DNA from 4 places in the Bacillus sp. Marseille-Q1617 genome. Region 3 is predicted to be linked to each of the others. Evidence: riboswitches for the same ligand, from Rfam matches in the RefSeq annotation. Region 3 holds a riboswitch; each other region holds the start of a gene.
The links. Region 3 has a riboswitch for S-adenosylmethionine ahead of metK (methionine adenosyltransferase). Riboswitches for the same ligand answer to the same signal wherever they lie in the genome.

Region 1 (7,759 bases), on a different contig from region 3:
GTTTTCAGGAAATCATGGATGAACTGCAGCCATATGACATGGCACAGCAGTATCAGCACCTGCCTGCAAAACATCGTAATAAATTTCTCCTATTCTTGACCATCTCCCAGCTTAAAGAGCTGATGAAGGAATTAGAGAGTGAGGATCAGCTGGAAGTCCTGCAGAAATTAGGCATTGAAAAGTCGACCAAAGTGCTTGATCTTATGGAAAATGATGATTTGACCACACTTTTATCCGATCTTGAACCTGATCAGATTGAAGAATTGTTGTCTGAAATGAAACAGGAAGAATCTGATGTAGTTCAGCACATGATGAACTATCCCCTTGAATCGGCAGGGCGTCTCATGAATAACCGATTTGTGTGGATCTCAAAACATTATACGGTAAGAGAAGCTGTCGATAAACTAAAGGATTTTGCCGAACTTGCCGAGTATTTGAATTACCTTTATGTAATAGATGAGGGTAAAAAGCTGGTGGGGGTTGTCTCTTATAAAGACCTTCTCCTGGGGGAAATGCAGGATAAAATTGAAGATATCATGTTTACAAGAGTGGTCAAAGTTGACGTTCTTACCGATCAGGAAGAAGTGGCGAAATTGATCAGCCGCTATGATTTCGTTTCGATCCCTGTCATAGAAGAAGATGATAAACTGATGGGAGTCATTACGGTCGATGACATTATTGATGTAGTGATCCAAGAGGCAAACGAAGATATTGAAAAGCTATCTGCTTCCGGTAAAGCGATTGATTTCAACACGAAGCCGTTCGTGGCTGCATACAGACGGCTGCCGTGGCTCATACTCTTGTTATTGATCGGTCTTGTGTCAGGCAGTATCATAGACGGATTTTCAGATACACTGCAGTCTGCAGTCGCTCTGGCATTCTTTATGCCGATGATAGCCGGTATGACAGGAAATACAGGTACACAGTCCCTTGCAGTAGTCGTAAGGGGGCTGGTTTCACAAGACTTGGACGTAACACAGGTTTTGAAGCTGATATTTCGTGAATTATGGGTAGGTATCATCATCGGTCTTAGTTGTGCAATATTGATATCGATCATTGCATTCATATGGCAGGGAAGCTTCGTACTTGGAATCGTAGTGGGTAGTTCACTATTGATCACACTCATAATCGGAACACTAGCAGGAACCATCATTCCGCTCGTTCTCTATAAGTTTAATATTGATCCTGCCGTAGCTTCAGGTCCACTCATTACAACAATCAACGATATCTTTTCACTGCTCGTATATTTCGGCATTGCAAGCATGTTCATTTCAAAATTATCCTAAACTAAAACCGCCCCGGCAATGAGCAGCGGGGCGGTTATTCTATGATTATACTTTCTGTGGCTGTTGGTTAAGATGTCGTTCGATTATGTCCGCCAACTTAATAATATCTGTATATTTCTTGGTTTGCTGGGTTTCTATATAAGTTAACAAGAACGTTTCCGTGTCAAAGTGGTATATGACGGAAAGTACAGGTGTCTGGTCCTCCGAACTGAAAGTGTGAATAATCTCACTTTCTTTAAAATCAATTTGAGTTTTCAGCATTCGCAGAATTGTATCGAATGACATAAAACGTCTCCCTTCTATATTATAGAGGGATTGACTAAATACAGTCTCGTAGACCCAAAATAATTTAATCTTGATTAAGTATAAATTATATCATACAATTAAATATTTATATACCTATCAAGGAGGGCGTAATTGTGACACCTGAAACTTATTATTTTTTCAACTATAAAATGAAAATGAATCTTTTCCCGAATATGCTTGATAAAGTAATGCAGAAGGCTGCCGCTATGGGATTTTCAGAAGATGAAGGAAGTTCTTTTCGCTTAAAAAAATTCGGAGAAGCCTCCAAAACAACTAAATAATATGATGAATATTGTCGGAATATTTTTGAAATCTCGATTTAAATTAATGAGCATACCTATTCCAATCAATTGTTAAGAATACGGAAATTTTCTACTTACACCCACTATACCTATCAAGTTTACATAATTAAAGTGTGATTTGTACTGCCTTCATAAATTTGCCCTTCTAGTAAAGAAGAATGAACCTTTATCTCTTCATTCTATATTCTGCAAGTTGCGCATATAGTGAACTAGTAAATCTTATAAGTATAGGAGTTCATTCATGGCGTACAAATCCAGAAAAGATAGCACCCTACCCCTACTAGTATTTGTGACTATGAAATCTTTAGCAAGAATGATGGTTCTCGGAATTATCCTTCTTTATTTTTCCGTCTGGCTTATATCTGCGACGGCAATCAAGCTGAAGGTGGACACGCTGTTTTACTCGACAGTATCTGATATGGTACCGAAAGAGACCCTCTTGAAGCTTCTATCTGAAGAGATTACTTCACTCAGGGTAATGAATGAAGAGGAATTGGAGTCCGACTTTGACTGGCTTGAAAGTGTAACCAATGTCTCGTTGTTTGATCCCCGCAGTTTATTTGGAAGAGAGATACCGGGGATTGAAAATTACCATACCCAGATAGCCGTAGCGGGGAAAGGGACGGATATAACCAACCTGCCTGTAGAATCGCCCGCACCGACTGAGGAACAATTGAAGAATCAGGAGTTTGATCAGAAACAGATTGACCGGGCAAATGGCGACAGTGGAGAAACCGTTGAAGAAGTCGATAAGAAATCTGTCTTTATTTATCATTCCCACAGCTGGGAAGCATTTAGCCCGCTTATTAAAAATAATCAAACCGAAAATCCTGCCAGTACGAATGAAAAAGTAAACGTCATTGCGATCGGGTCAAAGCTTCAACAAGAACTTGCGAAAAGAGGGATAGGTGCCGTACAGGATAAGACAGATACTACGCAGGCACTGAAAGAGAAGAACTGGACCTATTATGAGTCATATAAATTATCAAGGGAGCAGGTTCAAGAAGCACTTGCCGGAAATAATGACCTCAATTACCTGATTGATATCCACCGTGACTCCCAGCCCAGGGAAATCACCACTAAAACAATTAATGGGAAGCAATATGCACGATTATTCTTTATCGTAGGTAAAGAAAACAAGAATTTCGAAAAAAATCTGGCCATCGCCAAAGAATTGAATGGCGCACTCGAAAAGAAATATCCCGGCATCAGCCGCGGGGTATTTGTTAAAACGAAAGCTGAAGGAAACGGTGTCTACAATCAGGACTTGACCGAGCGAGCCATGCTCCTGGAATTCGGTGGTGTAGAAAATAATTTAGTCGAGCTCTATAATTCAACGGAAGCATTTGCAGAAATCTTCGCAGAGTTTTACAAGGAAGATGTTGTAGAAGTTAATGGATAAGTGTGTCTGCGAAAAGCTGCTGTGATAAGGCAGCTTTTTTCGTTTTCTCCGTTTTTTGCATAAATTCTGCAAAAAACGCGGGAAACTATAACCTATGCGGGTTATGAATCCTTTTCAATCTTGAAACGAATTTTTGGAATGTTGTTTAGAGAAGGTGAAACCCGGATAAAGAATGATAGAATAAAAAACAAGGAGGAACTAATTAATGTCACACGAAAAGTATCAATCATTAGTACAAACATTACATGAGTGTATGGAGGCTTGCAATCATTGTTACGATGCATGCCTTGGTGAGGATGATGTTAAAATGATGGCGGATTGTATCCGTTTAGATCGTGAATGCTCAGACATGTGCGGATTTTTAGAACAGGCACTGGTAAGAGGCACGCCGTTTGCATCCGAGCTTGCTTCAGTATGTGCATCCATCTGTGAAGCTTGCGGAAACGAATGCAAAAAGCATGACCACGATCACTGTCAAAAATGCGCAGATGCCTGCTTTAAGTGTGCAGAAGCTTGCAGAAATATCGCATAAACAGGTCCGTCCTTCAGTACTTTAACGTGCCGAGGGACGGGCCTTTACATTTTTCCAATGGATGGAGGAAGCGCTGCTGTGAGGATGGCAATGACTTTTTGCCTCTTGATACTCCTTTTCGAGTTCTTGCAGGGTCAATTCAAACAGTTGTTTGCCGTTCTTCTTGAAAATGTTATAGGTGATCAGTTTGTTTATAAGCTCCTCCCGGCGTCTTTCTAAAGTATGTCGAATGATTTTTCCCATTATCTTGCACCCCTTTTATCATTTATTTCATGAGAAAAGTCTTTATTGTTTTTACATAACAAAAACCTTCTTCCGAAGATAAGAAGAAGGTTTAAATAGTTTTATTCTTCATCTTATCTTTTCAAGCTTTCGGCTTGATGGAATTAGCACAGTGTTCCGTGAAATCAGAATCTGTTGCTGAGGTGTCATCGGGCCAGTCCCTCTGCCTCTCTTGATAAGTTATTCATGATTAATAAGTTAGATATACTTTAATACATAGTATTCCGAGTTGTCAAGTATGAATAAATGCGAGATGAAGATTTTTCCACTTTAGTCTCTAAGCATCCAGTACACAGAATCTTCATTAAAAAGTCACAATAAATTCCCCATTTGTTTATGATTTCACAATAAAAAGTGATAGGCTAATGGTATAAACCTGCATATGGAGTGAATGACGATGAAAAAGGTTGTTGTAGTTGGCGGGGGCATCACAGGACTCATAACGATGTACCATCTCGATAAATTAAAAAGAGAAAATAATATTGATATCGAATTGATACTGGTCGAACGTGATCAAGAGCTTGGCGGAAAGATTAAAACCGTAAAGGAACATCCGTTCATCATGGAGACGGGGGCAGACTCGATTGTTGCAAGAAATGAGGGTGTGCTGGCTTTAATAGAAGAATTGCAGCTAGAGGATGAACTTGTGTATAACGAAACAGGGCTATCCTATATCTACATGAACGCGAAGCTGCATAAGATTCCCGAAGATACGATTTTCGGTATTCCGATGAGTATAGAATCGTTAATGGAAAGTACGTTGGTTTCAGAAGATGGCAAACGTGAAGCGTGTAAGGATTTGGAAACTCCCAACAAGATATTTACAAAAGAGAGTTCGGTAGGTGAATTTTTGGAAGCGTTCTTTGGGCGGGAACTTGTCGAGAACCAAATTGCACCTGTACTATCCGGTGTGTACTCAGGAAACCTTCATGATTTGACGATGTCTAGTACGCTTCCGTATTTGGTGGATTATAAAAATCAATATGGAAGTATCATCAAAGGGCTTGAAGCAAATAAAGAAAGATTTAAGAGTTCCTCCAAAGGGAAATTCATCTCTTTCCGAAACGGGTTATCTGCTCTGATAGACCGGCTTGAACAGGTGATAGAAGATGCTGATATTATTAAGGGTGAAGAACTTATTAACCTGAAGCAGTATGAAGATAAGTACGAGCTCACTTTTACTGACAGAAAGCAGGTTGAGGCCGATTATGTAGTTTTTTCAACACCACATGATGTTACACAAATGATTTTGAACGATCCTCTAATGGATCAACACTTCAGCCTATTGAAAAATTCATCTCTCACAAGCATTTATATAGGGTTTGATGTAAAGGATGATATTCTTCCTGAAAATGGAACAGGATTTATTACATCGCATGGCAGTGATGTTCTATGCGATGCTTGTACGTGGACAAGCCGAAAATGGAAGCATACAGCAGAGGAACATGAATTGTTGGTAAGATTATTCTACAAAAGTTCCAATCCTCATTACCGAGAATTAAAGGGCCTTAGTGAAGAGGATCTTACAAACGTAGCACTTAAGGATATATCAAAAAGTCTGGCCATTAACGAAAGACCGGTATCCGTTAAGGTCACCGAGTGGAAAGACCTTATGCCGAACTACCATTTGCAGCACAGCGAGGCAGTGAACTCACTTCAACATACACTTAGTGAGAACTATCCTAATGTGACACTTGCGGGCGCGTCTTATTTCGGAGTCGGAATCGGTGCTTGTATTCAAAATGGAAAGCATACGGCTGAAGCCATTATTGAAAAAATAATCAGATAAGTATTTTTGGGCTTGAATTCTTTAAAGGAATTTCAAGCTCTTTTTTTCGAAAAATTCATCGAAGCCTAGGTGGTCAGGGAAAAGAAGTTTTAGTCCAGCCATCATAGCATTTAAAATCACAAGGTACATATCAGCCGGAAAAAACATCCTCCTTTCTTTAGCATAATCTCAAATAAAAAGAGAAAGATAAGTTAAGGAGGGATTGCACATGAAGCATATTAAAGCATTTGCCATTAAATTTGTGGCAACCTTTGTACTTCTATATTTGATCCTTGCAGGTGTACAAGCCATTACCTTTGGAGATGTTTTTCTTATATCATTAGTGTTGGGATCAATTGCTTATTTACTTGGAGATCTGTTTTTGCTTCCAAGAACAAGTAATACAGTAGCCGCACTGGCTGATTTTGGACTTGCATTTATCTTGATTTACTTTATGACGGATGGAATGACGGATGGCGGTACTTATTTAATAAGATCTATTCTTGCTGCTCTAGCATTAATGGTGTTTGAACTGTTTTTCCATAGGTATGTAGTTCGTGATATCTTACCTAATCGGTCAAATAAAAGAAAAGCGCCGGCCAATCTTCAGTATCAGACTGAAGCTTCAGAACAAATTCATCCCGAATTCCCAACAAAACTCACGGATGAATTCCATATGAAAAACAGAGACAAGGAATAATACATGAAAACAAACCTGATAAGGAAATCATCGGGTTTGTTTTTTTATGATTGATTTAGAAAATGAGGTGGGAGTTGCTATGCTTCTGTAGAAAGTTCAAAAGCCAGTGTCGCTCTATAAAGCAACACTGGTTGTGACATTTACTGTCGCAGCAGCGGGAGCGTACAGCATCTGAATGATCCACCGGACTTAATGATTTCATCGAATTCCACTTCGATTACCTCATACCCCCGTTCGCGAAGTTTACCGTTGACTTCCTTATTTATTGGAAGGCTGATAACTTTCTTGTTTCCAATTGAAAGAACATTTACTCCCATGGTGAATTGTTCCTCTCGTGAGACATCGATCAAGTGAAATTCAGAAGCCAGTCGGTTAACGTCTTCTTCCAATAATCCTTCACGATGGATAAGTGCATCCTTGTCGGAAAGGATGTTAAAGATACAATCAAGATGAAGGATATCTTCATGAATCGGCAGGGAGATGACTTCGTAGTCTGGCAGGTATGACTGAATTCGTTCTACTGCACCTGGTGTCGTCCTATCACTCAGGCCGATGTACACGGTTCTTCCATGTACAAGCACATCACCGCCCTCAGTTTCATCTTCAATGAGATCTATGTATGGCAGGCCTCGGCTGGACAGCCATTTTTTCAGTTCACCTTCTTCACCTTGTCTGACTGGCATTTTCATATCCGAGATGAATAAAGTTTTGCCCACCGTGAACCCGATATCCCTTGTAAAGACTTGTTCAGGAAATGCTTCGTCCGGTGACAGCAAGTGGGTTTCAATTCCGTTTGATTTCAATATTTCAAGGAATGTTGCATGTTGTGAGACGGCTTTTTCTACATCTATATTCTCTTTATGGTAGCGTCGTTGAGTTTCATTAATCACATCAACAATTTTCATATAGTTCGGCGGACATAAAATGACTTCTTTTAAAGAAGCAAATTCATTATGGCAGCATACTTGATTCTGGTTCATTGGACGTCCTCCCAAGTGCAATATGTTAAAAGGGTTGCTTTTACATTATGATGCTCATATCTTTTAGTACCATTCATGGAAGGTTATTTAAGCAGTATGTTCTTTCTTCCATTTCTTATTCATCAAGAAGGCGACGAGGGCAATCAGAGCTACCAGCAATAATGAAATATAAAAACCGAATCGGATACTTTTCTCTATGAT
Region 2 (7,759 bases), on a different contig from region 3:
TGAAAAGTTATAGCTTTGATCAAGGAAAAGGATTTGAGCTGACCTTCAGAAAAGGACAGGATACGAGCGGGTACTGGGGCTACAAGGATGGTAATAAAGATGATTATTCGTTTACAAATGTTGAAATGGATATTATCCCTGTCCGGGTCGGAATTAAGTGATTATTTGTTGATCTAGTGGCACTGCCGGATCATCCTGACGCTTTTACGTGAAGACATAAAAAAGAGACAAACCCTCGAGGGTTTGTCTCTTTGCTATTTATGACCGTGCGGTGCTCGGCTTAGGTGCTTTTGAACGGGTAAACTTCGGCAGTGCAAATCGGATCGCAACCAATCCGGATACTGCTGTCAGAATCGGATAGAACGCATATGGAATAACACTTAATGGCGAGATTCCTGCCGTTTCTGCTACTAATAACGCTTGTGCTCCATATGGTATCAAGCCTTGTACGGAGCAAGAGAATATATCCAGGATACTTGCAGACTTACGGGAATCGACTCCGTAATTTTCACCGATTTCTTTCGCAAGCGGCCCTGCAATGATGATTGAGATCGTATTGTTTGCCGTACAAAGGTTGGTTGAACTGACAAGTCCTGCTGTTGCCAGCTGTGCTCCTTGTGGAGAGCGGATCTTGCGGGTGGCAAGATAAAGCAGCGCCTGTATTCCACCATTATAACGGATAAGTTCAACCACACCTCCGATAAGGACGGTCAAAATCACGATTTCAGCCATGCCGGTCATTCCATCAGCAACACTTCCAAAATAGCTGGAAGGTGTGAAGCTTCCATCGGCAAATCCGATGATTCCCGATAGTACGATTCCTCCGAATAAAACAACAAACACATTCAATCCTGCCAATGCACCTATGATGACTCCAAGATAAGGAAGGATCTTCACCCAGTTAAAGGCATCGGCATCCACCGTTGACTGGTTGCCTGCCGTAATAAAGTATAAGATCACCATCGTTAGGATGGCTGCAGGAAGAACGATAAAGAAGTTCACCTTGAATTTATCTTTCATTTCCGTCTTCTGGGTACGGACGGCAGCAATCGTTGTATCAGAGATGAATGAGAGATTGTCGCCAAACATCGCACCACCGATGACCGTTGCCATCGCAACAGGCATGGCGATATCCGTACCAGAGCTGATTCCGACACCGATCGGGGCAAGTGCCGCGATCGTACCCATTGAAGTACCCATGGATAATGAAACAAATGCAGCAATTAAAAACAGTCCAACAATAACAAGGTTTTCTGGAAGTACAGAAAGAGCTAGATTCACCGTCGAATCTACAGCGCCCATTTTCTCAGCGACTCCCGAGAATGCTCCAGCTAAAAGGAAGATGAACACCATGATCATAATATCTGGATGTCCAGCTCCTTTGGCAAAGCGCTCCACTTTAGCATTCAGGGAGTCCTTCCGGTTCATGAGCAGCGCCACTACAGCAGCGATGATGATGGAGACTAATACCGGGAATGCGTAAAAATCTCCTGAAATGATTCCCGCCCCGAGAAAGAGCGAAACAAATATGAGTAATGGCAGTAAAGCCAGAAGATTTCCTTTTTCTTTAATCATATGAACAACTCCTTTGACAATTGGTTATTGATGAATGGATTGCGATGGGAAATATGTCACCAGCGACAAATTCGCTATCAGGTCAACTTTTTCAACGTAACCCGCTCCCAACGATAAGGGTATTACCTCGCTGGATAATAATAAAAACCTCTTCTCGACAAGAAGAGGTTTCCAATAAAAGAAACACTCTTCTTATCTTTCAAGCATCATGCTTGCTGGATGTGGCACAGCACTCGTAAAGAGTCCGCTGCCGAGACATCATAGGGCCAGTCCCTCCGTCTCTCTGGATAAGAAGAATACGTTATATTCATTTGAAATTATACTTACATACTTTAAGGCGTTTAAGAAGAAAAGTCAATCGGAAAAATGTTCATAGGACTATAAAAAGTTTTCCAGCCAATATGATTCATTCAAATGGAATCCCATGCTAATAAGATTTCTTAAAGATTGAGCCACAGATGCATAGTCTTACTTTATCCATAAAAAGGATTTACAATCTTCTAGAATAGGTCTAGTATTATAGGGATAAAAAATCATCTGGGGGATACAGAAGTGGAAAAAACGGTACGTAATCAAGTCTTTACTTTACAAGGCTTTTATTTTTTGACGTTTTTTGGTGTGGGGAGCCTGTACCCGCTGTTAAGCGTGTATTTAAGTGAAAGTGTTGGGTTGAATGGGTACCAAATCGGGACGATCATGTCGATCGGCCCCATTATGATGATATTCTTTCAGCCTATCTGGGGAATGGTGAGTGATGCGACGAATCGACCGACCCAGGTGCTGGCCTTCACTTCATTGGTTGCCGGGATGTTTGCCCTTGGGTATCTCGTGACCGACCTTTACTATGGAATTCTTCTGATTGCGATTATGGTCGCTGTTTTCCAGAGTGCGATCATACCCGTTTCAGACAGTATCAGCCTGAAGTATACAAGTAAAGTCCGTTATAACTATGGAAATATACGATTATTCGGATCATTGGGCTTCGGTGTTGCCGTGTATGTGATGGGGAAATTATCGGAAGGTTTCATCGGCCCGACGATCATTTTCTACGCATTCTTCGGTTGTCTGGTTCTGTCGGCTCTGTTGGCTTTCCGGTTTCCAAAGGAACGCGCATCGGCCAAGCTGGACCTGAAAGCCGGAATGAAGGAGTTGTTTACGCTAAAGAAGTTTTTGATTTTTCTAGCCGTCACCTTCATGGTTTTTGGTCCAAACCTGGCCAATAATACGTACTTCGGTTTATTTGTGGAAGACTCAGGCGGGACATATGCCGGAATTGGTCTCGCTTTCCTGATTGCAGTACTGTCTGAAGTGCCATTTATGAGAGTCGCAGGGAATTGGATTGACCGGTTCGGTTTGCTGTCGGTAGCGGCCTTGGCAGGGGCGGCTTCCATGCTCCGCTGGCTGTTCTACTTTACTGAACCAAGTCTTTGGCTCGTCTACAGTTCTGCAGTCATGCAGGGCCTTGCCATCGGGCTTTTTGTTCCGGCCGGCCTGCGTTATATCAGGGAAATAACGCCTGCTCATATTACGGCGACAGCTGTCACCATTTATTCTGCCATCGGAAACGGCCTCGGAAACTGGTTCAGCACGTTTGTCGGCGGCTTCATTCTTGAAACCTTTTCAATCTATGCGGTCTACTTGTTCTTTGCCGTTCTGTCATTAATAGGCATTCTCCTATGCTTTGTATTAATGAAAGAAGAGAAGAGGCAGGCTCTAGCCTATTAATCTATGAGACGTTTTTTAAAGAGAGATCTTTAGAGAGCGTCTTTTTTGTGGCTATGTTAAAACTTACAATTGTTTTTAACTGGTTTCTAGCGGTTGATTGGAGTGCAAGACGAAGACTCCTGCGGGAGAAGTGGCCAATGTGAGACCCCGCAGGAGCGGAGCGACGAGGAGGCTCACAGGTCACCCGCGGAAAGCGAAGTCTTGCACGGAAATCAATAGCGGCGTTGATAGAGAAATTTTTGCAGGCAAGAAAGGTCTTTACTCAGTGAATAGCTAATTAATAGGTTAGAAACCGATAAAGATGCTTAGTAAAAAGGAGAAAATCATGGAAGACAAAATCAATCTTATTAAAGAGAAGATCCCTCACCTGGATATCAAAGAATACCATCAAAATAAGCAGGGTCAGAATAATGATGTACTGATCATCAACAACGAGTGGGTATTCCGCTTTCCAAAATATAGAGCAGGAATAGAGCAACTGAAGAAAGAGACAGTGATACTTGATTATGCATCTTCAAAGCTCTCCATCCCTGTACCGCAGCCGGCCTATCAATTCTTTTTTCCTGAGGAACCGGGAATGGTCTTTACGGGTTATCGCATATTGCCCGGATCCCCTCTGTGGAAAAATGACATGACCGATCTTGACAGAACCCGGAGGCAGCAGGCAGCGGTGGACCTGGCTGTATTCCTGAAAGAACTTCACAGTATTTCCCCTGACTCCTCGCTGGGCTCTATTCAACAGAGTGAACCAACATGCTTTGATGAAATGAAAGACTTGCATGAAAGACTAAAGACGAAAATCTATCCGTTTATGAAGCAGGAATCGATTGATGAGGTGGATGATCGTTTTACTGAGTACTTTGGGTCCTGCCAATCTGTGAGTGCATGTATCATACACGGGGATTTTGGCTGCTCGAATATTTTATGGGACAAGGATAGGGTCTCCGGAATCATCGACTTTGGGGGGGCTGGTTTCAGTGACCCCGCTTATGATGTTGCGGGTTTATTGGCAAGCTATGGGGAAGAGTTCATCCAAATGATGATTCCTCATTATCCTGAAATAACTTCATTTCTGAACAGAGTTCATTTTTATAAAAGTACTTTCGCATTACAGGAAGCGTTATTTGGAATAGAAAACGGAGACCAAGAGGCTTTTGAAAATGGGATGGCAGGATATAAAAAATAATTTCAAAAAAATTTTCTCGTTAAAGGTTTGAATTTTCTCAAAAAGTGGTACAAGAAGGAATAAGAAATGACAAATCAATCAACTATACACTTTTTATAAATGCCAACAAACTATAAACCATAAAGGAGATCATTCCAATGAATAACAACTTCGTGTACTCAAAAGATTATGCAAACCTTGGAGATACAATTGAATTTAAACGAAAGAAGCAAATCGTGAACGGTGTGGTGACTTCTTTAAGAGAAAATACAGTCATCGTCAAAGTGAACAATGATGCTGCCAAAAAGCTGGATCTTCCTGATAACCAGACGGTTGTCGCTCATAAAAATTATATCATCGTTGAACGTGCTGAAAATGATACACAGCCGGTATTCGTTTATGACGGCTGGAACAGTGCATTAAAAGCATAAAACAGTAAAGGCTGACCTCCGATAATCCGGGAGGTCAGCCTTTTTTCATTGATTCAATCTATTTACGTACTCCTCGACCATTTCGTTGGTCACTAATTTCCGCTGGGGGACAACTCCCTGCCGTGCAAGGGTATTGATTTTCTGTGTTGCCTCATTGATCCGGTACGTTGTAAAAGCCTCGCCCGCCTTACACAGCTTTATAGCTTCTTCGATGGCTTGTTCTCTTTCCTCGTCCAGAATCATGAATTTCTGTACAAGCTGATTTTGTTTGCTTGAATGTTTGGTGATGTCTTTATGTACACTCATGTTCTCATTCCTCTCAGTCCGTTATTTTCTATGTCTTTATTATGCTTTTGTATGATGGAAATGGCAATGCTGTTTTTTCTAAGGTGGTATAGCCGTTGTTGATTTCCGTGGGAGACTTCGCTTTACGCGGGCTGGCGGTGTGCCTCCTTGGCTTCGCCTCAGGGGTCTCACCAGCACTGTTTTTCCCGTAAAAGTCTACGCCTTCCACTCCAACAGCTGGAACGGGCTGTACTAAACAGTACTCCCCACTCAACCACTACCTGGGTATATCTGTCTTTCAAGGCGAATATGAATGAAAAACCACCTACCCATACTAAAATATACCAATTATGTTATTGACTTGTACCTATTGTTTTAGTAGTTTCAAAGTAAGTGAGGGGAAGGGGGAGTCTGGTGGCAGCTATTATCATACGTACAATTTTTCTCGGCTTGCTTTGGAGTGCATATATTTACGATTCTTCGCAGGATTCCATATCCATGATCTTTTTGATGTTACTTTGCTCTCTTTCGTTTGCCTGCTTTTTCATCACACCTGTATCGAGGAATCGGCTGTTCTTATACATATGCCAGACCCTGCTGCTCTTGATTTCCAGCTTAGTAAGTCCGGAACCTTTGCTGGCCTGGGGAATTTTCTGTTATTTCCATCTTGAAGCAAGTACCCAGCTCTCTCCGGAAAAATACCAGATGTTCATGTATACTGCCATTCTCTTCTCTGGCATCGAAGCCTTTCTTTTTTGGGATTCCTATTCTCCCGCTGTCATCCCTTTCTTTGCCATGTTTTTCTTTATGACGTGGAAGTTGAATGAACGCTGTCATGATTTAAAAGAACAAAGGGTCCTGTATGATGAGCTGATCGGGGAATACAGAAAGCTGAAAAGGATCCTGTATGTTACGGAGCGGAATTCAAAAGCCGAGGAAAGAACGAGAATCGCAAGGGAAATACATGATTCTGTCGGTCATAATCTGACAGCACTCCTGATGAAGATCCAGATGTTATCCATTGAGCATGGACATTCTCTTTTCAAAGAGATAAAAAACCTTGCAGCAGAGAGCCTGGATGAAACAAGAGAAGCGGTAAAGGCCCTTAAAGAAGGAGAGGTCGAAGGGATTCAATCCGTCATTCACCTAATCAGGAAGCTGGAATCAGAAAGTTCCGTCATGGTTGAACTGACGACCCAGCAGGGGGTGCTCTCCACCCGGCTGTCGAATAAACAGAACATTGCAGTGTACCGCTGTATTCAGGAAGGGATCACGAATGCGATGAAACACAGCTCCGTTAAAGAAGTGAAGGTGACGCTCGGCAAGACAGCACTCGGACATCTGCATTTTAAAATAATCAATCAACTCAATCAACTCGATAACATCCGTCCCTTCCAAATGGGCTTCGGTTTAACCAATATGAAAGAACGGATTGAGGAGCTTGGAGGCAACCTTGAAATCCATCAAACAGATAAGGAATTCATACTGGGAGGGGCGTTCCCGGTGGAAGAGGTGGCTAAGGCATGAACAGAATTTTATTGGTTGAAGATCAGGGGATCGTACGACAGGGGCTAAAAATGATGATTGAACAGGACGATTCGTTAAAGGTGGTTGCGGAAGCCGAAAACGGATGTGAAGCCATCGACCAAATGGAGGCCCATGTCATCGATTTGGTTGTCATGGATATACGCATGCCTGAAATGAATGGACTTGAAGCAACCAGAGTCATTAAAAGACAGTGGCCCCATGTGAAAATCCTCATCCTGACTACCTTCAATGATGATGAATACGCATTGCAGGCGTTAAGGGAAGGAGCGAACGGCTTCCTGCTGAAAACCTCTCAAGGAGATAAGCTCATCGGATCCATACACAGCTGCATAAAAGGCGGCATGAGCCTGCAGGATGAAGTGGCAGCCAAAGTGGTTCCCAAACTGCTTTCCCATAAGAAGAAACCTGAAGCAATACCTCCTTTGACGCAAAGGGAACTATCGATCACCCAGCTGGTGGGGCGGGGGAGGACGAATAAGGAGATAGCAGGTGAGCTTCATTTATCCATCGGGACCGTAAAGAATCACCTGACCCAGATCCTCCAGAAATTAGAGCTCCGTGACCGGACGCAGCTGGCCATATATGCAGTGAAACATGACATCGCCTGACTGACTCGTTTGTGGGTCGGTCATTTTTGTGTCTTTTTTGAAAAAGTGACGGAGGTCATACTGATTCTGATCGAATTAGTGACAGAGGTAAGTGTGAGGGACCAAATTAACGAAATATAATGAGAGTATAAGTGAAAGAGGGGGCGGGTTTAATGCTGGAAGTAGTAAATCTATCAAAGCGTTTCAAGAAGAACAAAGCGGCGGACGGTGTGAATCTCTTTTTGGAAAAGGGGGAAACGGTCGGGCTGCTCGGCCCTAACGGAGCCGGTAAATCAACGACCATATCCATGATTTCATCTCTCATTTCCCCGAGTGAAGGAGATGTAAGGCTGCTTAATGAAAGCATCCTGCAGCAGCCGGGGAAATTGAGGAAGGTGCTTGGGGTGGTACCTCAGGAAATAGCATTATACACAGATTTAACT
Region 3 (7,759 bases):
ATTTCAATGAGCCAGCCGTATCGGCCATGATGTTCCATTGCTCCATGAATGATGACGATGACTGCTTTTGCCTCTTGATCTGTTTCCCATTTCCACATGGCAAATCCTCCTTAAATGTTTCTCTAATGGTTATCATCTGCTACCATTATTATAGTAAATATTATTGAAAGGGGTAGTGAAAAATGCTCTATCCATACCATGATAAAAAACCTGTTATTGCAGAATCTGCTTATGTTGCCGATTATGTAACGATTTCCGGGGATGTTGAGATCGGGGAAGAATCCAGCATCTGGTTCAATACCGTCATCAGAGGAGACGTTGCACCTACCAGGATTGGGAGCAAAGTGAATGTCCAGGACAACTCCATCCTTCATCAAAGCCCTGGAAATCCCCTTATCCTTGAAGATGAAGTGACAGTCGGCCACGGTGTCATCTTACATAGCTGCAAAATCAGAAAAAAAGCCCTCATTGGCATGGGATCGATCATCCTGGATAACGCCGAGATCGGTGAAGGTGCTTTTATCGGAGCCGGTAGTCTGGTCCCTCAGGGAAAAGTCATCCCTCCAAACACGCTTGCCTTTGGCCGTCCTGCAAAAGTGGTGAGGGAATTGAACGAACATGATATCAGTGAGATGAAACGCATCTCCAGGGAATATGCCGAAAAAGGCCAGTATTATAAAAGCATCAAACCCTTTTAACTCTTATACTTGTGATACCCCAACCTGAGTGAGATTACTCGTGTTAAATTACGGGAGGGTTGAAGTGGATTTAATCATCCCGAGGTTGTGCCTGGCTCGATTCTTGCTTTCGGGACCAGGCACGACTCAAGCTAATTGAGTATGGCAGGACTTTGCGGTATGGTGAAGCTTTCGGCCATTTTTCGATTTTATCTGCCGTCTTTCATTTTTATCGTCCAAAAATATTTTTTATCGTCCATTTTTTCATTTTAGCTGCCAAAATCCTAATATATCTGCCATTCTTCATATTTCGACAAATTCCGCATGAGTTTCCTTACCTTGACTTCTTTGACTTCGAAACCCATACCCTCATTCAAAACTTGTACGCACCGAATACAACTTCACTCAACCAGCCGCCCCAATCCAAATACATCAAAAAAACCAACACCCATAAAAGAGTATTGGTTTTCTCATACCTGTTATTACTTAAGAGCTTCAGCTTTCAATACTTCAGCTTTGTTCGTACGCTCCCAAGGAAGGTCAAGATCGTTGCGGCCAAAGTGTCCGTAAGCAGCTGTCTGCTTGTAAATCGGACGGCGAAGATCGAGCATCTTGATGATTCCTGCAGGGCGAAGATCGAAGTTGCTGCTTACCACATCAACCAATACATCCTCAGAAACCTTACCCGTTCCGAATGTATCAACCGAGATGGATACAGGCTGTGCTACACCGATCGCATACGCCAATTGAACTTCACACTTTTCAGCAAGGCCGGCAGCCACGATGTTTTTCGCTACATAGCGCGCTGCATATGCAGCCGAGCGGTCAACCTTCGTCGCATCCTTACCGGAGAATGCGCCGCCGCCGTGACGTGCGTATCCGCCGTATGTGTCAACGATGATTTTACGGCCTGTAAGACCCGCATCACCTTGAGGACCGCCGATAACAAAACGGCCGGTAGGGTTGATGAAGTATTTTGTTTTTTCGTCGATCAGTTCTTTAGGAACAATAGGATCGATGACATATTCTTTCAGGTTACGCTGGATCTGCTCAAGCGAAACTTCAGGGTGGTGCTGAGTTGAGATAACGATTGTGTCGATGCGTACAGGCTTATCGTTCTCATCATATTCAACCGTTACCTGCGTTTTACCGTCCGGACGAAGGTAAGGAAGAACTTCTTCTTTGCGTACTTCAGTCAGCTGGCGGGATAATTTATGTGCAAGGGAAATCGGAAGAGGCATAAGCTCCTTCGTTTCGTTGCAGGCAAATCCGAACATCAGACCTTGGTCACCTGCACCGATTGCATCGATTTCTTCATCAGACATTTGTCCTTCACGCGCTTCAAGTGCTTGGTCCACACCTTGGGCGATATCGGCAGACTGCTCATCGATTGATGTCAAAACTGCACAAGTTTCTGCATCAAAACCGTACTTCGCACGTGTGTATCCGATCCCACGGATCGTTTCACGGACGATTTTAGGGATGTCCACATACGTATTTGTTGTGATTTCACCTGCAACAAGGACAAGACCTGTTGTAACAGATGTTTCACATGCTACACGGGCATTCGGGTCATTCGTTAAAATGGCATCAAGAATTGAATCAGAGATTTGGTCACAAATTTTATCTGGATGTCCTTCCGTTACGGACTCAGATGTAAACAGACGACGTTTTGTTGACATTAAGGTTCCTCCTTAAGCATAATTGCCGATTTCCACCGACAAAACAATTAAACAGATACGGTACTCATTCCCTAAGTAGTATGAAGTAAACATGGTTTTTTTATAAGGAAGAGAAAAACGACCTTATATAAAAACATGAGATTTAATCACTAATGCTCCACTATAAAATAGAAAAAACCCTTCCTCGGGAAAAAGTACAAAGAGGAAAGGTTTCACATCATAGCCGCGCCTTTTCTCTCTTATCGTTCAAGGTTGTCCACCTTGCCTCAGTTTAGCACCTTCGCTTCATGGGATCCTTCCCTATTACAAAAAGGACCAACTTTCTATTTAGCAGGTTGCTGGGTTTCATAGGGTCTGCTCCCTCCACCAGCTCAGGATAAGAGTATCCGTTCAAGGTACAATAATAACGTTAACGCCAAAGGGTGTCAAATATTTTTTAGTATGTAAAGATTAACAGCATGATGCCACATTTACCGCTGGGAACAATGTTTTGATTGATTATTGGGCAGGCTTCTGACATTTATATAAGAAGAAACACGGAAACGTGGGTATATGAATGAGGAATTTCCTGAGGACAAGCATAAACTGCTTAGATAGGGAGAAATAAGTTGCGTTTTTAAAGGAAAATGTTACAAGTTTAAGTCACAATATAAAAAAATGCTAAATAGTATAGACTAATAAATTAATTGTGTTATACTATTTTTGAAAAGATACAACAACAAAGTGGTATTTAAATTTATATAAAGGAAGGGTTCTAATGAATTCAGTGAGCATGTCTAGTGAGTTAACAGAATTACTTAGCGGTCAAAATATCAAAAATCAACTGTCTGTTTCACAATTAGTGGAAAAAGTTCTTCATAGAAATGAAGGCGTTTTAACTTCTTCAGGTGCAGTCAGAGCTGAAACTGGCAAATATACAGGGCGCTCTCCTAAAGATAAATTTACTGTAGAGGAGCCTACAACAAAAGATAAAATTGATTGGGGAGCTGTTAATCAGCCAATCTCCGCTGAATCATTCGATAAATTATACCATAAAGTCCTTGCATACTTAAAAGAAAAAGAAGAAGTATTCGTCTTCAACGGATTTGCAGGTGCAGATCCAAAACATAGACTTCCGATCCAGGTAATCAATGAATTTGCGTGGCATAACCTTTTCGCGCATCAGCTGTTCATCCGTCCGAGTGCGGAAGAGTTAATCTCACATAAATCAGAATTTACGATCGTATCAGCTCCAAACTTTAAAGCAGACCCTGCTGTGGACGGGACAAATTCTGAAACATTCATCATCGTTTCTTTTGAAAAACGCATCGTCCTGATCGGCGGAACGGAATATGCAGGAGAAATGAAGAAATCGATCTTCTCCGTCATGAATTACATGCTTCCTGAAGCAGACATCCTTTCCATGCACTGTTCGGCAAATGTAGGACGCGAAGGCGACGTCGCACTATTCTTCGGCCTATCCGGAACAGGCAAAACGACATTATCAGCAGATCCCAACCGCCGTTTGATCGGGGACGACGAACACGGCTGGTCACCGAATGGCGTATTCAACATCGAAGGCGGCTGCTATGCGAAATGCATCGGCCTGACTCGTGAAAAAGAGCCTCAAATCTTTGATGCCATCCGCTTTGGATCCGTATTGGAAAACGTGGTTCTTGATGAAGAATCCCGCATTCCGGATTATGATGATAATAGTTTAACAGAAAACACGCGTGCAGCTTATCCGCTTCAAGCAATGGAAAACATCGTGGAGCCTAGCGTTGCCGGCCACCCTAATACCATCGTATTCCTGACTGCCGATGCATTCGGCGTCCTGCCTCCGATCAGTAAACTGACGAAAGAGCAGGCTATGTACCATTTCTTAAGCGGTTATACATCTAAATTAGCAGGAACTGAGCGCGGAATCACTTCACCGCAGGCCACATTCTCTACTTGCTTCGGTTCTCCTTTCCTGCCGCTTGCCGCTACTCGCTACGCAGAAATGCTCGGTAAGAAAATCGATGAGCACAATGCAGAAGTCTACCTCGTAAACACTGGCTGGACCGGAGGAGAATACGGTGTGGGTAACCGCATGAAGTTATCTTACACACGCGCAATGGTGCAGGCAGCCTTAGAAGGTGAACTGACGAACGTTGAAACGGAAACAGACGAAATCTTCGGATTGAACATTCCGGTACATGTACCAGGTGTACCTGATGAAGTGCTTCAACCGATTAAAACATGGTCTAATGAAGAAGCGTACAAAGTGAAAGCAACTGAACTTGCACGCCAATTCAACGAAAATTTCAAGAAATTCACAAACGTACCTGCCGAGATCGAAGCTAAAGGCGGTCCCGCTGTAAATTAATCACATTTATTTCAATAAGACCCGTCGAACACGGCATAGTGTTTGGCTGGTCTTTATTTTTGGCGTCGGTTTTTCTGGGGGAATTAGCGAAAACCCTGTGATTATCAGTCTTACCAATGAAAATTGAAGTTATCGACGTTTTATAAGGCTTATCAACGAAAATTCTAGGTTATCAACGTTTTATAAGGCTTATCAACGAAAATCTTCGTTTATCAACGTTTTTTTGATTTTACCAACAATTCTACAACAATCGACAAAATCCGAAGTTACCAACCCGGCAATCCACGGGGCACCAGTCCGGCCCTCTCCTCGCCGGCTGCGCTTCCCTTGATTTCCTCCACCAAATCCCAACCAAATAAAAAAAGAGGATTCCTCCTCCTTTTAAATAAGCTATAAGCGTTTCTTCTTGCCTGTAATCAGATTCCATAAGAACACGACCACGGCAATGATCAATAAAATATGGATGATGGCTCCGCCGATCTTGAAGATCAGTCCCAATAACCACAGGACAACAAGTATCCCGATGATGGTCCACAACATGTATACCGCCTCCTTCATCATGTATTGTTGCTAACTTTCCCTAAATTGAGCTTTTTAAAACAACAACGAATATTTTTTGCAAATTCCTCTTTACTAAATATTAGAAATATTGGTAATATATCAATTAAACTTATAAAGGGGATAGTGAAATGATCAGAGTATTAACCCAGGCAGATGATGAGCAATGTCAGCAGTTGATCCAAATGCAGCCTGCCGAGAATTTATTCATCATCGGCGATATAGAGGCATTTGGCTATGAACAGGATTTCCAAACCATTTGGGGAGATTTTGACGAGTTGGGAAGACTGAGAGGGGTCCTCTTAAAATATAGGGAAAACTTCATTCCGTACTCCGCAGGAGATTTTGATGCAGAGGGATTCGCCGACATTATTAATCACTGCGATGATTTCAGTATCATGTCAGGTCTAAAGGCGGTCACTTCAAAGGTAGAACCTTTCTTAACGAGGGAATATCAATCAAAAAGGCATAACCGCGGCTCATTGTCAAATGAGGAACTTAATCATGTTGAAAAAGCCTCCACGAAAGACCTGCCCGGACTAGTTGAACTCTACAAAAAAATCCTTGAGTTCAGCGGGGGAAATTTCACTGTGGAGAAAAGAAAACATGGTATGGAAAAAGGGGTCGCGCGCAGCTACTACATTAAAAAAGACGGCATCTATGTATCCTCCGCCTCTACCACTGCTGAAAACAGCATGTCTGCGATGATCGTGGCTGTGTGTACCCACCCTGATCATAAGAAAAAAGGATATGCGACCGAGTGCATGACCAGACTGTGCCTTGATGTACTTCAGGAAGGCAAGGAGCTCTGCCTTTTTTATGATAATCCTGAAGCAGGCAGTATCTATAAGAATATCGGCTTTGAAGATATCGGCTATTGGATGATGTACAAATTTTAGACGTGGGGAATGCCAAGAGGAAGCTCATTCCCCCTCATCCCGCCCCATCAAAAAACTGCACTATAAAAGCCGGATCTTCTTTCGAAGAGATCCGGCTTTTTCAATTAAGCAGCCGCTTCTTGACTGCCCTGTATCAATTTCGCCTGCACCAGACGTTTTCTAACCGTAATACCTATCCAGCTGGCCAGGAATGCTTTGATAAGCCCTACTACGATAAAAGGATACACTCCCGCTGCCATAGCCTGCGCCCAGCTCAGATCGGCCACATATTTCAATTGGATTGTACCAAGTAACAGGGTGATGACCATCCCTGCTGTGTTTGCGATCATGGCCATTGTAAGGTTGAATTTCGTCTTTTCTAAGATCAATCCTGTAATAAATGCCGCTGCAATGAACCCGAAAATGTAGCCGCCGGTAGGGCCGACAAGCACCTGCGCTCCCCCGCTGAACCCGGCAAATACCGGCACCCCGACCGCTCCAAGTGCGGCATAGCCAATCATGGCAAAAGCTCCGTATCTACTTCCGAGAATCGTCGCTGTAATCCCTACCGCCAAAGTCTGCCCGCTGATCGGGACAAGCGGAAGCGGAATTTCAATCTGCGCAAAAATCCCTGTTATTGCAGCAAAAATACTGCATTGGATGATCATTCTTAATTTTTCCCCATTCATTCTCTGTTCTCCCCTTTGTGTAAACTATCAACAATTTAAAGTTAACACACTTTTTATCGTTCGGGAAGAACCTTAAAGATTTTTTCCACAAACCAGCGAATGATATACGAGAGGGGGAAATAGATCACGAATGACCACCACGGTTCCCAATGATAAGCCTTGTAATAATCAAGCCATCTAAAAAATGGCTCACTGATAAACGAAGCCCCGCCCGCTAACACCATATTGGCGATGAAGAATGCCTTCCCCTTCGGAAAATGATAATAAATGAACATATAGCTGACAGGAATCAAGGCGTAATCAAAAAAATAGGCCTTTGGATAAATCGGTAAGAGTTCGGTTGGATATCCCCAAAAACCCAATTCAAACCCAAATCCATCCAGATTCGCCGCAGCTATGATCCAAACCATCCCGAGAAAAAGGACCCTCGGCAGCTGCTGCCGATCCACCAACTTCAATATCTTCACCCAGAGGCCGATCATTAAGACGACAATGATCCACCACTTCAGAGTAAGGAAATTATATTCCATCCAATAGTCGATATTTAATTTTGCCGCTCTCATTAACCCACTATGAACGCTGTCATACTTTTCAATCATCTGTTTACCTCAGTTTTTTATTAGTATGAGAATTAATCCCTGTATTTATCAGCAAATAAAAAAGAACCTGATAACCAGGCTCTTAATTGGTCCTATTCAGCGATATCAGTTTGTAAGAAATCGTTGTCCTTCCTTCATGCCATTGTATCTTTTCTATACGTGCATATCCCCTTGAATGGCTTTTCTTTGTCGTCCGAATTTCGATTGGAGTGTGCATCGGATATAAGCGGTAACCGTCTTTTTGCAATTGAAAAAGATTGTCTTCCTTTCTGACCTCTTTCCCTTTCGTGACAAGCGTGGTATTAAGCTCGAGCCCCATTCCCATGGTC
Region 4 (7,759 bases), 490 kb from region 3:
TCCTTCAGCCTTCCCTGACGACTGTGAAGGTCTACACGGAATTCATGGGTGAATCAGCGGTGGAACTCCTTCTCGACCAGATTCAATCAAAGCGGGAATTGGCGAAGAAAGTAGTGGTACCGGTTCATTTAGTGAAGCGGGAGAGCTGCAGCGAAGCGGCTGATAAATAAGGAGAAGCTCTTTTTGGATCGTTGGTCCGGGAAGGGCTTTTTTTTGTTTAACAGTGGTTTTGCCAAAGATTAGTACAAGTGAGCCTGGCTCAAAGGGTCTGGTTTGAGCCAAGCTCGATCTCTATGTTTTGAACCATGCACCGAAGCAGCGCCTTTGAAGGAAAGGCTTCAATCCATTCGGGTGCCAGGCACAATCCGGCTGTTCTGTTCCTGGCACAATTAGCCCCTTTTGTGCCAGGAACAATCACCCCCTCGTGTGCCAGGCACAACCATAATCCAACCTACCCATTCCCCGTTCCCAACCTCCCCAATAAAAATATTTCAAACCAAGGTGTCCTTTTCCTCCCCCGATCCCTATATAAAAGGTGAAAGGAGGTGAGGCACCATGGCAACAGCGGATTTGAAAGGAACAAAGCTGAGGTTTGCATACAACGACGGGATGGATGAGAAAGGCAACCCGAAGTACAAGTACAAATCATACAGCTACATCAAAGGCTCGGCTACTCCGGATGAGATGCACAGCGCAGCTCAGTCACTCGCAGGTCTTTCAGAGAAAAACTTATTCAACGTAGAAAAGATTCAAAACTTCGATATCAACGCGTAATGACGTTGAAATTTAAGAGGGAGGAGGAGATCTCAACATGGCAAAGGTACTTGAATTAGAATTTAAAACCGAAACTGGCAAAACAGCGAAAATCAGCGTCAACGATCCCATCGACCCGATCGATACAATCCAAGTCAAAGCAGCAATGGACAACTTGATCACAACCGGCGTATTCGGAAGCTCAGGCGGCGCGCTAGTAAGCGTAGACGGAGCACGTGTGGTAGAACGTAATGTGACGGATTATGAAGTTTTATAATAAGTGACCCAAGCCCACCTCGTAATCTCAATACGAGGCGGGCTTTTCAATTTTAATTAAACGTTTGTTTAAACCTTCAAAACCTTTCTCCATCGAGGATTTGAGACGTTAATCAAACGTTTGTTTAAAAGTTAAGTGCTTCCTCCAAGGAAGGTTTTTGTCTTAATCCATGGTCAACCGTAACATTGATTAATTGTCTCACTCCAGCGTTGATTGTAGTAGAAGACGTAGACTCCTGCGGGAAAAGCGAAGCAGTGGAGACCCCGCAGGCAAAGCCGAGGAGGCTCCACGCTCGCCCGCGCAAAGCGAAGTCTTCCACGGAAATCAAAAGCGGTATACAAGGAAAATTTTTCAGTTCAGCCTATCCCCTTTAACCACAGCAAAGAAATCGCTTACATAAAAAACAAACTCAAAATCCCTTATTGACTTCCCAAAACAAACCATATATCATCTCCTATAAGATTAAAAACTTCGAAAATTAAATACTTTCAAATTATCAAGAGCGACCGAGGGATCAGGCCCTGTGACGTCCGGCAACCTCCAATTATGGAACGGTGCTAATTCCTGCAGAATGGATTTCATTCTGAAAGATAAGTCGATGACATAAACGCGATGCTTCTTTCAGTAATTGAAAGAAGCATTTTTTATTTGGCCAAACATCAATACATAAAGAAAAGGGGTGTGAATGATGATCCAAATCAGAAATCTAGTAAAAGAATACAAAACAAAAAAGCAAACGGTGCTTGGTGTGGATAATGTCTCCGTCACCATTCAAAAAGGAGAAATTTTCGGTATCGTCGGTTACAGCGGGGCCGGAAAAAGCTCGCTTATCAGATGCCTCAATTTACTGGAAAAGCCGACATCAGGGGAGATCATCATCGACGGACGGGACTTGACGAAGCTGAAATCCAGAGAACTCCGCCTCGCACGCCAGAAAATCAGCATGATTTTTCAGCACTTCCACCTCATCAAAGCGAAAACGGTATACGAAAACCTTGCTTTTGCCTTGAAAGCAGCGAGGGTGCCAAAGGCAAAGATCGAACCAAGGGTGACAGAACTGCTCGAGATGGTGGGGCTGAGCGACAAAGCTCAAGCCTATCCGGCACAGCTGAGTGGCGGCCAGAAGCAGCGGGTCGGCATCGCAAGGGCACTCGCGAACAATCCTTCCGTCCTGCTGTGCGACGAAGCGACTTCGGCGCTGGATCCGAGCACGACCAAGTCGATCCTTAAACTTTTAAAAGACATCAACAAACAACTGGGACTGACCATCGTCCTCATCACGCACGAAATGGAAGTTGTAAAAGAAATCTGCGACAGGATGGCCGTCATGCAGGACGGCAGAATCGTGGAGGAAGGCCCTGTGTATGATCTTTTCGCCAACCCGAGACAGCCGCTTACAAAACAGTTCATCGAAAACATCCTGCAGTTTGAACTGCCGCCTCACTTACTGAAGAGCCGGACGGGCAAGCTGATCAAAATCCAGTTCAAGGGCTCTATCGCAGAAGAGAGTGTCGTATCTGAAGTGTTCCAAAAATATAAGGTCCGAGGCAATATCCTTCATGGGAAAATCGAGTATATCCAGGAAACGCCGCTGGGGATTTTCATCATGGAGCTGATAGGAGAGGATGCTGAAATACAGGCCGCCATCCGCTACATAACAGCTAAAACACAAAGTCTGGAGGTGCTCGACCGTGCTGCCTGATTCATTGATTGCGATTTTACCAGAATTAAATAAAGCATTCCTGGAAACCGTCTATATGGTCGGGATTTCATTGGCCATCGCGATCCTGCTGGGCCTGCCGCTCGGTGTCCTGCTTTTCGTGACAGACAAGGGATTGTTCCTGCAAAACGGCTTCATTAAAAAAATCGTCGGCTTCGTTGTCAACATGGTCCGCTCGGTTCCGTTCATCATTTTATTAGTTGCACTATTACCTCTTACAAAAATATTGACGGGAACGACGATCGGACCGACGGCGGCATCCGTTTCGCTGTCTGTAGCGGGGATTCCGTTTTTTGCAAGAATGGTAGAAACGGCCCTTCGCGAGATTGATAAGGGAGTCATCGAAGCCTCGGTGTCGGTGGGGGCGAGTCCATGGATGATCATCAAGGACGTCCTGCTGCCGGAAGCGAAGCCGGCCGTCATCCAGGCCATCACCATCACAACAATCAGTTTGGTCGCCTATTCCGCTATGGCAGGAATCGTAGGCGGAGGCGGTGTCGGTGACCTGGCCATCCGTTTCGGCTACTACCGTTATGACAATACGGTCATGATCACCACGGTCGTCGTCTTGATTTGCTTGGTGCAGCTCATCCAGTATACGGGCGATGTTTTTGCAAGATTAGTAGATAAACGATAAACAACCTAGGGGGAAGATTTCATGAAAAAGTGGTTTTTACTTTTAGTAGCAGCATTGACAGTAAGTTTGCTTGCGGCGTGCGGTGGAGAAGAAGCAAGCTCGGAGGATAAAAAAGAAATCACGATTGGGGCGACATCAGGTCCGTACAGCGACATGGTGACAAAAGCCATCAAACCAGGGCTTGAGGAAAAAGGATACACCGTTGAAGTAAAGGAATTCAGCGACTACATCCAGCCGAACAACGCACTCGCGCAGGGGGACCTCGACGCGAACCTGTTCCAGCATAAAATCTATATGGAAACATTCGCAAAGCAGCACGGCATGGAGCTTTCGGAAGTCATCGTCGTACCAACAGCACCGATGGGCATCTACTCGAACAAATTTGATTCGATCGAAGACATCAAAGAAGGAAGCGCCATCGCCGTTCCAAATGACCCGACAAACGCTGCAAGAGCGTTCCAAATCCTAGAGGATGCGAAGCTGATCACATTGAAAGAAGGAACAGATCCATTAACGGTTTCTGAAAAAGACATCGACAAAAACGTGAAAAACCTTCAATTCAAACCGATCGAAGCGGCACAGCTTCCACGGGCAGTGGAAAGCGTTGACCTGTCGGCAGTCCCAGGGAACTATGCACTGGCTGCAAAAATGGATCTGCTTGACGCACTGCAGCTTGAAAACATGCCCGACCAATATCGCAACCGTGTCGTCATGAACACCAAAGACGTCGATTCCCAGCTTGCTAAAGACATCAAAGCAGTCGTCGAAGCAGCTGAATTCGAAAACGTCATCGACGAAGAATTCAAAGGCTTCGGGAAGCCGGAGTGGATGGAATAATTTCATACTTTAATGTAGTGAGGGACGGGCCATTAGCTTGCTAAAGGCCCGTCCCTCGTTGCGTTAGTGCATGAAAACCCCGGAAGTTTTGTTCATACAACCTCTTACCCTTTCATATACTTTACTCACGTTGGTTATTCATTTCCAATTTGGAATTTCAGGAAATTAGAGCATACAAGTTAATACCTTTGTGTAGAGACCCGGAGAATTCACATCATGAGCTTAGGCACACCTAGGTTATGTTTGTGATTCTTTTTTTTGTCCAGGATTGCTTTGAATTGTACCAGGTACACCGGTTGTATTTTGTACCTAGTACAGGATCGACGTGCTGTACCAGGTACAACAGAGACGATTTACACCTGGTACAAAACTGATGAAATGCACCAGGTACACTGGCTGTATTTTGTACCTGGTACAAAACCGATGAAATGTACCAGGTACACAAAAGAAAGCAACCCATAAATGAAAACGCTGTATATGTATCAAAGCCAAAGTGAACAAGGAATCGGCGAATGCAAGGGGGAGAAAATGTGAAAAAGGTTGAGCTCATTGATGTATCAAAATCATACGACAAAAAGAATGAAGTCATCACCAATATTAACGTGACGGTCGAGCCTGGCGAATTCTTTGTGCTGGTCGGGCCGTCCGGCTGCGGGAAGAGTACGATGCTGCGGATGATTGCGGGGCTGGAGGATATTACGGCGGGTGTTCTAAAAATAGGAGACGAGGAAGTGAATAACCTGCCGCCGAGCAAGCGGAATATTTCGATGGTTTTCCAGAACTATGCCCTCTATCCACATCTGTCTGTTGAAGAGAATATCGTTTTTGGCTTGCACGTAAAGAAGATCCGGAAGGCAGAGAGGAAGGCGCGGTGTGAAGAGACGGCGAAGATGCTTGGTCTTTCTGACTATCTGAAAAGAAAACCCCGCGAGCTTTCCGGCGGGCAACGACAACGGGTGGCACTCGCCCGCGCCATCGTCAACCAGGCCCCGATCTGCCTGATGGATGAACCGCTCTCCAATCTCGATGCCAAACTGAGGGCACATATGAGGTCGGAAATCAGGCAGATTCAACGAAAGCTTGGAATTACGATGATTTACGTCACCCATGATCAGGTCGAAGCGATGACGATGGGGGACCGGATCATGATTCTTCACGACGGAAAGATCCAGCAGATCGGGAAGCCGATCGATATCTATAATAACCCTGCCAATCCTTTCGTTGCGACCTTCATCGGTTCTCCTCCGATGAATATCGCTGAAGCGGAGTATAATTCGGAAACTTCGCAGCTCCATTTTGGGACCGATGGTAAAATCGCCATTCCAAAAGTAGATGAGAAGTTCATGAAATCTGGCCGCATCATTGTCGGCATCCGCCCTGAACATCTGAAAGCGGCCACAAAAGAAACCGAAGAAGGGGACAAAATCAATGTTGAAGTCATCAATGTTGAGGTTCTTGGAAACGAAACAATTTTCTCCTTCATGCTCGGTGAAAAAGAATGGATGGCCAAGTGGACCGGTCAGTGGCGGATCAATGTGGGGGACGTGATCCCTGTTGTCATCAATTACGAGTCTCTTTGCTTCTTTGACAGTGAGACACAGCAGATCGTCAAAACCCCGACGGATATTGAAAACTATATGTTTGACCAAGAGGTGCTCAAATGAAGGCCGGCCTGAATGCAGCACCGCCAAGCCTTTGGAAGAGGTCGCTGAACGTCAGGACCGCCATGCTCTATCTTTTTCCTTCTATCTTATTATTTGCTGTGTTCATTTTTTATCCAATGTTCCGGACACTGTATCTCAGCTTTTTCCTGACCGATCAGCAGGGGACTGCCGCGTTGTTTGTCGGCCTTGAAAACTATGCTTATTTACTCGAGTCGCCAGAGTTCAGGAACAGCATCAAGGCGACCTTCCTATTTGTGCTGTATACAGTCCCTATCGGAATCATATTGGCGCTTTTCCTTGCCCTCATTGCCAATGAAAAATTGAAAGGGATCGGCTTTTTCAGGACGATGTATTCCTCGTCCATGGGGATATCGGTAGCGGCTTCCTCGGTGGTATGGTTATTCCTTTTCCATCCGAGTGTCGGAATGTTCAACCGGCTGCTGCACCTCCTGCATCTGCCTCAGGTGCAATGGCTGCTCGATCCCGAATGGGCGTTGATATCTGTGTCCATTTCGACCATCTGGCTTAACACCGGATTCTCATTTTTAATCATCCTCGGTGGTCTTCAGAACATCAATGAGTACCTCTATGAAAGCGCACGGATCGACGGGGCGGGGTATTGGTATCAGCTGAGGAGGATCACGATCCCGATGCTGTCGCCGACGCTCTTTTTCATCATCACGATATCGCTGATCAACGCGTTCCAGACATTCGGCCAGATCGACATCCTGACCAAGGGAGGCCCTTCGCAGTCTACCAATCTCATCGTTTATTCGATTTACCGTGAAGCCTTCATCAACTATCAATTCGGAACGGCGAGCGCGCAGGCAGTCTTCCTGTTCATCTGTATCCTGATCGTGACGATCCTGCAATTCAAGCTCGGGGAAAAGAAGGTGCATTATCAATGAGTATGCCGAAGAAAATATTGCTGTATGTCCTGCTGACAGTATCAGCTTTTCTTGTGTTTTTCCCGGTGCTGTACGCATTTATGATCAGTTTCATGACGGGTTCGGAAATCCTTCAGGGTAAATTCCTGCCGCAGTCATTCACTCTGGAAAACTATTTTAAGGTGTTCGAGCGGCTGCCGCTCATGAATTACCTGATCAATAGTTTTGTCGTGTCATTCGGTGTAATGCTCGGGCAGCTCGTTGTCTGCAGCATGGCTGCATATGCGTTTGTCTTCATCCCGTTCAAGGGGAGGGACTTCATTTTCTTCTTATTCATATCGACGATGATGATCCCGTGGGAAGCGACCATGATCCCGAATTTCTTTACGATTCAAAAACTGGACTGGATCAATACGTATCAAGGGCTGTCGCTGCCATTCTTCGCGCTGGCTTTCGGGACGTTCCTGCTGCGCCAGCATTTTAAAACGATCCCGAAGGAACTGCATGAAGCGGCACAGGTTGCCGGCTTGAGCCGATTCGCCTTCTTCTGGAGAGTGATCCTGCCCGTTTCAAAAACGAGTCTCGTGACGCTCGGGGCATACGGGTTTCTGACAACCTGGAATATGTATCTATGGCCGCTCCTCGTGACGACCAATGATTCGGTCCGAACGGTCCAAATCGGTCTGAAGCAGCTGCAGACACAGGAAATGGCGACCGAATGGGGAGTCGTCATGGCAGGCGTCATCATCGTCATCATCCCGACCCTGCTGCTCTTGTTCCTCGGACAGAAGCAGCTCCAAAAAGGATTGACTCAGGGGGCATTGAAGTAACGGTGTTTCACATGCCTGCTGCTCTCAGTGAGTCCGGGCATGTTTTAGCATAAATAACAAAAAGGGGTGTTACCGAAAATGAAAAAGAAACTGAGGATGCTGTTCATTTTTAGTGTGCTGGCTGTCATGCTTTTCACGACGGCCTGCTCGAACA

Region 1: another riboswitch for S-adenosylmethionine. It lies ahead of HWX64_RS09485 (Fur-regulated basic protein FbpA); the one in region 3 lies ahead of metK (methionine adenosyltransferase).
Region 2: another riboswitch for S-adenosylmethionine. It lies ahead of HWX64_RS00580 (Na+/H+ antiporter NhaC family protein); the one in region 3 lies ahead of metK (methionine adenosyltransferase).
Region 4: another riboswitch for S-adenosylmethionine. It lies ahead of HWX64_RS14265 (methionine ABC transporter ATP-binding protein); the one in region 3 lies ahead of metK (methionine adenosyltransferase).

The regions. Positions count from the first base shown of each region.
Region 1 is NZ_CAHJXM010000001.1:1,908,297-1,916,055, forward strand. It holds gene mgtE (magnesium transporter) at 1-1,286, shown strand, start outside; gene HWX64_RS09470 (hypothetical protein) at 1,706-1,873, shown strand; gene spoIIP (stage II sporulation protein P) at 2,190-3,296, shown strand; gene HWX64_RS09480 (four-helix bundle copper-binding protein) at 3,502-3,828, shown strand; gene HWX64_RS09485 (Fur-regulated basic protein FbpA) at 3,850-4,071, opposite strand; SAM riboswitch class I at 4,182-4,292, opposite strand; gene HWX64_RS09490 (protoporphyrinogen oxidase) at 4,508-5,899, shown strand; gene HWX64_RS09495 (YndM family protein) at 6,108-6,578, shown strand; gene HWX64_RS09500 (dimethylarginine dimethylaminohydrolase family protein) at 6,719-7,558, opposite strand; gene HWX64_RS09505 (amino acid permease) at 7,646-7,759, opposite strand, start outside.
Region 2 is NZ_CAHJXM010000001.1:99,920-107,678, forward strand. It holds gene HWX64_RS00575 (cyanophycinase) at 1-161, shown strand, start outside; gene HWX64_RS00580 (Na+/H+ antiporter NhaC family protein) at 259-1,575, opposite strand; SAM riboswitch class I at 1,765-1,869, opposite strand; gene HWX64_RS00585 (MFS transporter) at 2,128-3,300, shown strand; gene HWX64_RS00590 (phosphotransferase family protein) at 3,626-4,486, shown strand; gene HWX64_RS00595 (DUF2187 family protein) at 4,624-4,896, shown strand; gene HWX64_RS00600 (DUF2533 family protein) at 4,942-5,202, opposite strand; gene HWX64_RS00605 (sensor histidine kinase) at 5,596-6,708, shown strand; gene HWX64_RS00610 (response regulator transcription factor) at 6,705-7,337, shown strand; gene HWX64_RS00615 (ABC transporter ATP-binding protein) at 7,490-7,759, shown strand, end outside.
Region 3 is NZ_CAHJXM010000002.1:1,049,821-1,057,579, reverse strand. It holds gene HWX64_RS16695 (alpha/beta hydrolase) at 1-98, opposite strand, end outside; gene HWX64_RS16690 (gamma carbonic anhydrase family protein) at 183-698, shown strand; gene metK (methionine adenosyltransferase) at 1,160-2,359, opposite strand; SAM riboswitch class I at 2,596-2,742, opposite strand; gene pckA (phosphoenolpyruvate carboxykinase (ATP)) at 3,117-4,706, shown strand; gene HWX64_RS16675 (lmo0937 family membrane protein) at 5,097-5,246, opposite strand; gene HWX64_RS16670 (GNAT family N-acetyltransferase) at 5,396-6,163, shown strand; gene HWX64_RS16665 (biotin transporter BioY) at 6,268-6,831, opposite strand; gene HWX64_RS16660 (CBO0543 family protein) at 6,885-7,430, opposite strand; gene HWX64_RS16655 (DUF2584 domain-containing protein) at 7,513-7,755, opposite strand.
Region 4 is NZ_CAHJXM010000002.1:562,725-570,483, forward strand. It holds gene HWX64_RS14250 (LacI family DNA-binding transcriptional regulator) at 1-170, shown strand, start outside; gene HWX64_RS14255 (DUF1659 domain-containing protein) at 556-774, shown strand; gene HWX64_RS14260 (DUF2922 domain-containing protein) at 812-1,030, shown strand; SAM riboswitch class I at 1,521-1,627, shown strand; gene HWX64_RS14265 (methionine ABC transporter ATP-binding protein) at 1,719-2,732, shown strand; gene HWX64_RS14270 (methionine ABC transporter permease) at 2,722-3,387, shown strand; gene HWX64_RS14275 (MetQ/NlpA family ABC transporter substrate-binding protein) at 3,409-4,224, shown strand; gene HWX64_RS14280 (ABC transporter ATP-binding protein) at 4,755-5,888, shown strand; gene HWX64_RS14285 (carbohydrate ABC transporter permease) at 5,885-6,796, shown strand; gene HWX64_RS14290 (carbohydrate ABC transporter permease) at 6,793-7,605, shown strand; gene HWX64_RS14295 (ABC transporter substrate-binding protein) at 7,684-7,759, shown strand, end outside.